Regions from separate parts of the Vreelandella hamiltonii genome, predicted to be linked through region 3. Evidence: predicted binding sites of a transcription regulator. Region 3 holds the regulator's gene; each other region holds the start of a gene.
What was found. The regulator LexA, encoded in region 3, represses DNA repair genes until DNA is damaged. The targets are predictions, from matches to a motif close to TACTGTNTANNTANACAGTA.

Region 1 (3,277 bases), on a different contig from region 3:
TGGAACCTGCTGGCCAAGTACGTTGCCCCTATCGGGGTCACGGTGGTTTTCCTGGCAGGCCTGTTCTGACTCGCCGCTAGGTCGGTAAGCTTACCCAATAGAGAAGGCGTTACCTTGGCGTAACGCTTTCTCGCCTTCCTTCGCCAGCCTCTTCTTCGGCTGGCTAGTGCAGTTCGCTCTCTTGCGGGTCGTCATCGTCTGGCAAGGGAGCGATATCCCGTGACAGCTTCTGGAATTCACGGTGCAGCTCGATGCCCCGACGCGCTCTCAGGCTGCGTTGGGCGGCGCTGCGCCGACGTTGGGCATGCTCATCGACCTCCATACTCATGAATATGTCGAGCAATTCGCTTTTTACCGAGGTCATTCGTTCGACGTTTCTCATAATCGACGCTCCTCCAGGTGAGTTGCCTACGTCCACCTGCATCCGTGACGACTGATTTTTAAATGATGCAGTGCGGCACGTCACTTCTTACTATAACCTACTTGACAAAATGATGACGATTCTTGAAGAAATGGGTTAACGCCTTTTAAACGGCAGTACTCTCGTGAAGGACGCTGCCCCCGATGCAACACTCAGGCATACTGTGGCCTCTTTATGGCCGCACAAGCACGATCAAGAATTTAAGGAGCTGAACGTGAGCCGCGCCCTATTCGATGAAATGAGACGCCGCATGGAGCATTTCCGTCGCTCCGAACAAAAGGTCGCGCGGTTCGTGCTGCGCAACCCCGATGAAGTCATTCACATGCGCATCGTGGACCTGGCCACCGAAGCAAAGGTGAGCGAGCCCACGGTGGTGCGCTTCTGCCGTGCGCTGGGCTGCAACGGCTTTCAGGATTTCAAGCTGCAGCTGGCCCAGATGCTGGCCAGCGGAAGCCAGTTCGCGCAGTTCTCGATGAACGACAGCGACTCGGTGGCCGAATTCTCCCACAGCATTTTCGACTCCACCGTGGGCACGCTGCTGTCGGTGCGCGACCGACTCGATAACGACGCGCTGGGCAAGGCCGTCAATGCACTGGCCATGGCCAATCGCGTCGAGTTCTACGGCTTTGGCGCCTCCGGCGCGGTGGCCTTCGATGCCCAGCACAAGTTTTTCCGCCTGCAGATCTCGACCTCTGCCTATGCCGACCCGCACATGCAGAACATGTCGGCGGTGACCCTGCAAGAGGGCGACGTGGTGGTCGCCATCTCGCAGACAGGCCGTACCCGCGCGCTGGTGGCCAGCGTTCGCCTGGCCCGCGAAGCAGGCGCCACCGTGATCGGCCTGTGTCCCAGCGAATCGCCGCTGGCCCAGGAGGTCAGCCTGCCGCTGTTCATCGACGTGCATGAAGACACCGAGATCTACACCCCGCTCAGCTCGCGTATTGCCCACCTGGTGCTGATCGACGTACTGGCGGTGGGCGTGGCCAAGACCCGAGGCCCCAAGCTGGCCGAACAGTTGAAAGCGGTGAAGAAGAGCCTGACCACGCTGCGCTACCCGGAAGAGTCCTGAGCAACGGTTCTGATAAAGAGTCCTGAGCCAGCGTCCTGAAGACATGCTGTATGCACAGCCAGTGTGCTGGCTGTGCTAGACTGGTCGCCCCTTTTTTGAACCGGCAGCGGCTTATATGGACGACGTCACAGCGATACTCGATCATCTCAACCCGGCCCAGCGGGAAGCCGTCAGTGCGCCCCAGGGCAATCTTCTGGTACTGGCCGGCGCCGGTTCCGGCAAAACGCGTGTGCTGGTACACCGCATTGCCTGGCTGATGCAGGCCGAAGGGCTTTCCCCTTATGCGCTGCTGGCCGTCACGTTTACCAACAAGGCCGCCCGCGAAATGCGCACGCGTCTGGAAGCCCTGCTGGGCATCTCCATGCGCCATGTCTGGGTGGGTACCTTTCACTCGATCTCGCACCGGCTACTGCGCACCCATTGGCAGGATGCCCGTCTGCCCCAGCACTTTCAGATCATCGACTCCGACGATCAACTGCGACTAATCAAGCGGCTGCTGAAAGATTACTCGATTGACGATGAGCGCTTCCCGCCACGCCAGGTGCAGGGGTTCATTTCTGGTTGCAAGGAAGAGGGCCTGCGACCCCATCAGGTGAACGTCAATGGCGATGCGTACCTCGCCCAGATGGTCGAGCTCTACGAGCGCTACCAGTTCACCTGCGAGCGAGGCGGGCTGGTGGATTTCGGTGAGCTGCTGCTGCGCAGCCTGGAGCTGTTGCGCGACAACCCGCCGCTGCTGAACCACTATCGCGAGCGCTTTGGCCATGTGCTGGTGGACGAGTTTCAGGATACCAACACCCTGCAGTACGCCTGGCTCAAACTGCTCACCGGCCAGCAGACCCCGATGACCGCCGTGGGCGATGACGACCAGTCCATTTACGGTTGGCGGGGCGCCAAGGTCGAGAACATTCGCCGCTTCGAAGAAGAGTTTCCCAACACCCATACCGTGCGCCTGGAGCAGAACTACCGCTCCACCAGCGCGATTCTGGAAGCGGCCAATACGCTGATCAGCCACAACAGCGAGCGTCTCGGCAAAAACCTATGGACCGATGGCGCCGAAGGCGAGCCTATCTCGGTGTATGCGGGGTTCAACGACCTCGAGGAAGCCCGCTATATCGTCGATACCATCAAGGAGAAGGTCAACGAAGGCTTCAACCGCCGGGACGTGGCCATCCTCTACCGCTCCAACGCCCAGTCGCGCCTGCTGGAAGAGACACTGATTCGCCAAGGCATGCCCTATCGTATCTACGGCGGCCACCGCTTTTATGAGCGGCTGGAAATCAAGAACGCCCTGGCCTACCTGCGCTTGCTGCTCAACCGTGATGACGATGCCTCCTTGGAGCGCGTCATCAACGTGCCTACCCGTGGCATCGGCACGCGCACCGTGGAAATCGTCCGCCATCACGCCCGGGAGCAGAGCGTATCGCTGTGGCAAGCGCTGCACGATGCGATCCAGGACGGCACCTTGAAAGGCCGCGCAGGCAACGCCGTGCAGGCCTTTACCAACCTGATCGAACAGCTGGACAACGACACGTCCGGGCTGCCGCTCCACGAGATCATCGACCACGTCACGGCACGCACCGGGCTGATCGAACACCATCAAAGCGAGCGCGGTGAAAAAGGCCAGGCTCGGGTCGAGAACCTGGAAGAGCTGGTCAACGCGGCCCGGGCCTTTACCCATGGCGATGCCTTCGAGACCCCGGAAGCCGGAGAAGGCATGGCCGCGCTGGAAGCCTTCCTTTCGGAAGCCGCCCTCAACGCAGGCGACCATGAAGCCGAGGAGTTCG
Region 2 (3,277 bases), on a different contig from region 3:
GCAGGTTGACGTCGGTCTGCTGAGCGCTGGAAAGCTCGATCTTGGCTTTCTCGGCGGCTTCCTTCAGACGCTGCATGGCCAGGTTGTCGCCCGACAGGTTGATGCCGCTGTCGGTTTTGAACTGGTCGACCAGATAGTTGATCAGCGCCAGGTCGAAATCTTCACCGCCCAGGAAGGTGTCACCGTTGGTGGCCAGTACTTCGAACTGGGTTTCACCATCGACATCGGCGACTTCGATGATGGAGATATCGAAGGTACCGCCGCCCAGGTCGTAGACCGCGATGGTCTTGTCACCACGAGACTTGTCCATGCCGTAGGCAAGCGCTGCGGCAGTCGGCTCGTTGATGATGCGCTTGACGTCCAGACCGGCAATACGGCCCGCATCTTTGGTGGCCTGACGCTGGCTGTCGTTGAAGTAGGCCGGAACGGTGATGACCGCTTCGGTCACCGGCTCGCCAAGGTAGTCTTCGGCGGTCTTCTTCATCTTCTTCAGCACTTCGGCGCTGACCTGCGGGGGAGCCATCTTCTTGCCTTTGACTTCTACCCACGCGTCACCGTTGTCGGCTTCGGCAATCTTGTACGGCACCATCTTGATGTCTTTTTGCACGACGTCGTCCTTGAAACGACGACCGATCAGACGCTTGATGGCGTAAAGGGTGTTTTCCGGGTTGGTCACGGCTTGGCGCTTGGCCGCCTGACCGACCAGCGTTTCGCCGTCATCGGTGTAGGCAATGATGGAAGGCGTGGTACGACCGCCTTCGGCGTTTTCAATGACTTTAGCGCTGTCACCATCGAGCACGGCTACACAAGAGTTAGTGGTGCCCAGGTCGATACCAATAATGCGTCCCATAGCAAAAACCTCGAATTCGATTGAAACAAAAAACTAGTGGTTTACGCCGTCAAAACTGTTTAAGGCGTTTGCGATCATTCTCGCGGGTTGCCCTTTATTTGGGGGCCGGCTGGCGCATTTCAAGGGCTTTTTTCTGCAATGCGTCATCGGATTAACCGGCTTTCTGGCTGACCACCACCATCGCGGGACGCACCAGACGGCCATTCAGGGAGTAGCCCTTCTGCATGACGTCCATTACCGTGTTGGGCTCCAGCTCGGGATTGGGCACCATGGCCATGGCTTCATGCATCTGCGGGTCGAAGGGTTCGCCCTGGGGCTCGATACTTTCGACGCCAAACTTGGCCAGCACGCCCAGCTGCATCTTCAGAGTCATGGAGACGCCTTCACGATGCACGTCGGAAGCGTCTTCCTGCATGCTTTCCAGGGCTTTCTCCAGGCTGTCCACGACGGGCAGCAGTTCCTTGACGAACTTCTCCAGCGCAAACTTGCGCGCCTTTTCGGCCTCTTGCTCGGCGCGACGGCGCACGTTCTGTGCTTCAGCGGCGGCACGCAGGGCCTGGTCCTTGGCCTGGGCCAGGCTCTGCTCCAGCTCTTCTACCTGGGCGGCCAGCACGTCGGCTTCAGGGTTGCCTACGCTGCCATCGAGCACTGCTTCGTCTTCGATCAGCCCTTCCAGCTCGCCTTCTACCAGGCACTCTTCTGCCGTTGGCTCCGTGACTTCGGCTTCCTGCTCCTGACGCGCCAGCTCTTCATCCAACGGGGTTTGCGGTTCTTTAGCCATGCCTTGCTCCTGAAATACGTAGCGGTGCCGTTGGCGGCCACCTGAGTTGATTCGCGGGATTTAGACCACGGATGAAAGCTATATGGGGGCCATCAAAGCCATCTCAAGAGGGGCATTGAAGTGAGTTATCGACTACTGTATAAAACAACAATTATTGGATAAGCATCCAGCACTCGGAATGCACCGCCTCAGGAGGCCTCATGCTGACACAGCTAGCGATCCAGGATTACGCGATTGTTGACCGCCTTGAACTCGACCTCAGCCGTGGCATGACCGCCATCACGGGGGAAACCGGGGCGGGTAAATCCATCTTGCTGGGCGCGCTGGGGCTCTGCCTGGGCGAGCGTGCCGACGCAGGCAGCGTGCGCCACGGCTGCGAGCGCACCGACCTTTCCGCCCGCTTCGACATTCAACACCTGCCCGCCGCCATCGAGTGGCTGCAGGCCCGGGAACTGCCTACCGACGAGTGCCTGTTACGCCGCGTCGTTACCGCCAGCGGGCGCTCCAAAGCATGGATCAACGGCCACCCGGCCACCATTGCCGACCTGAAATCCCTGGGCGAGCAGCTGATTCAAATCCATGGCCAGCACGCCCACCAGGCGCTCATGCGTGAAGAAACCCACTTGGCGCTGCTGGATGACTACGCCGGGCTTCGTGAGCGCAGCCAGCAGCTGGCCGAGACTTACCGTGAATGGCGCAATGCCCGTCGTCGGTTGAAAAAGCTCAGTGAAGAGGGCAGCGAGGTAGAGGCCAAGCGCCAGCTGTTGCGCTATCAGGTGGAAGAGCTCGACCAGCTGGGCCTCGCCGAAGGCGAACTGCAAACCCTGGAAGAAGAGCAGCACACGCTGGCCCACGCGGAAGAGACCCTGCGAGAAACCCAGTTTGCCGCCGACTGCTGTGAAAGCGATGAGGGCGGTGCGCTGTCGTTGCTGAACCAGGCCTACGCACACTTGAGCGCCCTGCCCGGCAGCGACAAGGGTACGCTGGCCAACACCCTGGCCATGCTCAGCGATGCACGCATTCAGGTAGAAGAAGCCGCCAGCGAGCTGCAGCGTCTGGCCAGCACCACCGAACTGGACCCCGAGCGCCTGGCCTGGGTCGAGGAGCGCATGGGCGACGTGCACCGCATTGCGCGCAAGCACCATGTCGCCCCGGAGGAAATCTGCGCTCTGCATGCCCAGCTACGCCAGGAAGTGGCGCAACTGGAAGCCAGCGATGATGACCTGGAGGCCCTGAGCAGCCAGGTGGCCGACTACCGCGAGCGCTACCGCAGCGATGCCAAGCTGCTCAGTGACGCTCGCCAAAAGGCGGCGGTGCGGCTGGGCAAGGAAGTTCAGCAGCAGCTGGCCTTCCTGGCCATGGGCAAGGCGCGTTTCGATGTCGACGTTACCCCTCGCGACACGCCCACCCCAGAAGGGCTGGATCACGTACAGTTCCTGATCAGTGCCAACCCTGGCCAGCCTGCGCGCCCGCTGGCGAAAGTGGCATCCGGCGGTGAACTGTCGCGTATCAGTTTGGCCATTCAGGTCGTGGCGGCCTCGCACTCCACCATTCCCAGCCTGGTCTTCGATGAAGTGGACGTGGGTATTTCCGGTGCGACGGCCGAAATCGTCGGCCAGCTGCTGCGCAAGCTGGGCGAAAACGGC
Region 3 (3,277 bases):
GGCCCATCATCGAGCAGGATATCCATCGGGTAAGCCACTGCCATACGCCCACCGACCTGGTGCGCTTTGGCCGTGATGTGGAAAAAGCCGTGCTGGCCCGCGGCCTGCGCTGGCATCTGGAAGACCGCGTATTGATTCACGGTAACAAGACCGTCGTGTTCAGCTAACTCGCCCACCGGGGAGGGGCGCCATGTCCTTTGCACAAAGCGTGCTGGCCACCTGGGCACTGCTGGTTACCTGGCTGGTGTCGGCAGGTGCGCTGGGGTGGGTGCTTTGGCAGCGCCCCTGGCATCCGCTGCTGGAAGATACCGGTTTGCAGCATCGCTGGATGGCCGCGACGCTTGCCGTGATGCTGATGTGGCAGCTGCGGGCCCAGGCGGTCGATTGGTTGACCCTGCATCTGGTGTTCACGGTGCTGATGACATTGGTGTTCAAGGTGCCCCTGGCCTTGATCAGCAACCTGCTGCTCAACGTGGCGATGGTGGTGATCGGGCGCAATGCCTGGGAGCTGTTGGGGCCCAACGTGCTGGTGACGGGACTGGTGCCCGCCGTGATCACGGGGGTGGTATGGCGTATCGTGGATCGCCGCTTGCCGGACAACCTGATGGTGTTTCTGTTTGCCTGCGGTTTTTTCGGTGCTGCGCTGGCCACGCTAGGAGGCGGGCTGGCGGCCGTGGGGCTGATTCTGGTGGCGGGCACCGACCCTGAAGCGATTTATCTGGCTCAGGAGTATGCCCGCTTTTTACCCTTGCTGATGCCCTCGGAAGCCTTCATCACCGGCATGCTGCTGAGTATCTTGCTGGTCTACCACCCGCACTGGGTCGCCACGTTCAACGACCATCGTTACATCGATATGCAGTAGGCGGTGGCTTGGTCCAGTGCCCTGGCCCAGTATTTTAGCCCAGTGCCTGGCCGTTCCCGCCTCGGATGACGCCTACCCCGACGCCTTCGATATCCAGCTGTTGAGTTCTCAGGTCGATTTCGATGGGGGCGAAGTCTTCGTTCTCGGCGAGCAGCGTGACGTGATGCCCCTGGCGTTTAAAACGCTTGACCGTGACCTCGTCTTCCAGGCGCGCGACGACGATCTGACCGTCACGCACGCGGTCGGTACGATGCACCGCCAGCAGATCGCCTTCCAGAATGCCCACGTCCTTCATCGACAGGCCGCGAACTCGCAGCAGATAGTCGGCCTTGGGGGTGAAGTACTCTGCAGGGAGCGGGCAGTAACGGTCGATATGCTCCGCTGCCAGAATGGGACTGCCTGCCGCGACTTCGCCAATGACCGGCAGCCCGCTGGGCGTGGCATCGTTGGCGGCGCTGGCAGGCTCGGCTGCCGGGGGCGTGGCGTCGAGCGGCTCCTGGTTGGGCAGGCGAATGCCGCGTGACGTATTGCGAATGATGCGAATGGCACCTTTGCGCTCCAGGGCGCGCAGATGCTCTTCGGCGGCGTTGGGGGAACGAAAGCCCAGCGCCTTGGCGATTTCGGCGCGGGTAGGGGGGTAGCCAAGCTCGCCCATGGTCTTCACGATAAAATCATATACATGCTGCTGGCGTGCGGTGAGTGGGCGTAACATATCAGACTCCAAACAGTGAAAAGACAGTCGCTACATGTCCGTAAAATCAGTATGTGTTTAAGTATACAGTATGTTGCTCTGTCCAGTACATGATGAGTTGCAATCCGTACCGGGGCACGCGGCCTGAACCTTGAGCGGGATAATCGTTTGAGCCAGCAGGGGGAATGGCATACTATTCGCCAACGCGATCGCCATGTTTTAAACACCTGTTTTGGGAGGGCGCTATGGCCCAGTCGGATACGGTCACACGTATTTTGGATACGGCAGAGGTGCTCTTTGCAGAGCGGGGGTTTGCCGAGACATCACTGCGCAATATCACCAGCAAAGCGCGGGTCAACCTTGCTGCCGTCAATTATCACTTCGGGTCGAAGAAAGCGCTGATACAGGCGGTATTTGCCCGCTACCTGGACCCGTTCTCCGAACGCTTCCATACTGCGCTCGACGAGCTGGAAGCGCGCTACGAGGGCCAGGCCATTCCTCTGGAGGTGCTGCTGGAAACCATGGCCACCACCGTGCTGGCCGTGCCTGCCGAGCGGCATAGCCTGAAAGTGTTCATGCGGCTGCTGGGGCTGGCTTACAGCCAGGCGCAAGGACACCTGCGTCGCTACATTCAGCAGCAGTATGGCGATGTCTTCACGCGCTTCACGGAGCTGGTGCGGCGGGCGACCCCCGAGCTGCCAGATGCCGAGCGTTTCTGGCGGCTGCACTTCATGTTGGGCACGGTGATTTTCACTCTGTCTGGCCTGGATGCACTGCGCGATATCGCCGCCAAGGATTATCAAGAGCAGGTGACGGTACGCGACTTGATCCGACGTCTGCGCCCCGTCGTGGTGGCGGCCATGAGCGCGCCGATGCCGTTGCCCGCAGCAACCGTGGATGAGAAGCCCCATGCACACGCCCAGATTGGCTGACCTGCCGCCCGTCGAAGGTGGCTGGATGGAAATCGACACCGAGGCCCAACGCCTGCGCTGGTGGCAGGGGAGCGCGTTAGAGCATGAATGCGCCATTTCGACGGGCAAGGCCGGCGTAGGGCAAGAAGAGGGCAGTGGACGTACTCCGTTGGGTTGGCACTACATTCGAGCAGCGATTGGCGATGGGCTACCAGAGGATGCGGTCTTTCGGGGGCGTCGTTGGACCGGAGAGGTCTACTCTGCCGATTTGGCGGTCGAATTCCCCGAGCGCGACTGGATCTTGACCCGCATACTGTGGCTATGTGGCCTGGAGCGCGGTATCAATCGCGGCGGCTGTGTCGATTCCCAGCGTCGCTACATCTACCTGCACGGTACTCCCCCTGACCAGCCCATGGGCCTTGCTGCTTCTCACGGCTGTGTGCGTCTACGTAATGCCGACCTGCTCTGGCTTTTCAAACGGGCTGTGCCGGGTACGCCAGTATGGCTGCATTGACGTTGTCCCCGCTGGCATACTCCACATTTTGAAAGATCACACGGGTGGTCTAGAATGACGCCCTTTTTCCTGGACCCAGTACGATGACTCAACCTTTAGGCCCGGTCATGCTCGACCTGGAAGGCCAGACCCTGACCAAGGAAGACAAGCGCCTGCTGAAGAATCCCGCGGTAGGTGGCGTGATTCTGTTTGCTCGTAACGTGGAAAGCGCCACCCAAGTGCGGGAGCTGTGTGACAGCATTCGTCGTGTGCGCGGCGACCTGCTATTGGCCGTCGACCAAGAGGGCGGCCGGGTCCAG

Region 1: a site for LexA is predicted at 1,535-1,554, ahead of uvrD (DNA helicase II). Genes of this name have one in related genera too.
Region 2: a site for LexA is predicted at 1,765-1,784, ahead of recN (DNA repair protein RecN). Genes of this name have one in related genera too.

The regions. Positions count from the first base shown of each region.
Region 1 is NZ_BMXO01000005.1:180,053-183,329, forward strand. Features, by position in the region: gene IE061_RS07670 (sodium-dependent transporter) at 1-69, shown strand, start outside; gene IE061_RS07675 (PA3496 family putative envelope integrity protein) at 164-382, opposite strand; gene hexR (transcriptional regulator HexR) at 636-1,490, shown strand; gene uvrD (DNA helicase II) at 1,606-3,277, shown strand, end outside.
Region 2 is NZ_BMXO01000006.1:2,573-5,849, forward strand. Features, by position in the region: gene dnaK (molecular chaperone DnaK) at 1-850, opposite strand, end outside; gene grpE (nucleotide exchange factor GrpE) at 1,002-1,631, opposite strand; gene recN (DNA repair protein RecN) at 1,832-3,277, shown strand, end outside.
Region 3 is NZ_BMXO01000015.1:67,983-71,259, forward strand. Features, by position in the region: gene purU (formyltetrahydrofolate deformylase) at 1-167, shown strand, start outside; gene IE061_RS14430 (energy-coupling factor ABC transporter permease) at 191-862, shown strand; gene lexA (transcriptional repressor LexA) at 897-1,574, opposite strand; gene IE061_RS14440 (TetR/AcrR family transcriptional regulator) at 1,799-2,485, shown strand; gene IE061_RS14445 (L,D-transpeptidase) at 2,463-2,978, shown strand; gene nagZ (beta-N-acetylhexosaminidase) at 3,062-3,277, shown strand, end outside.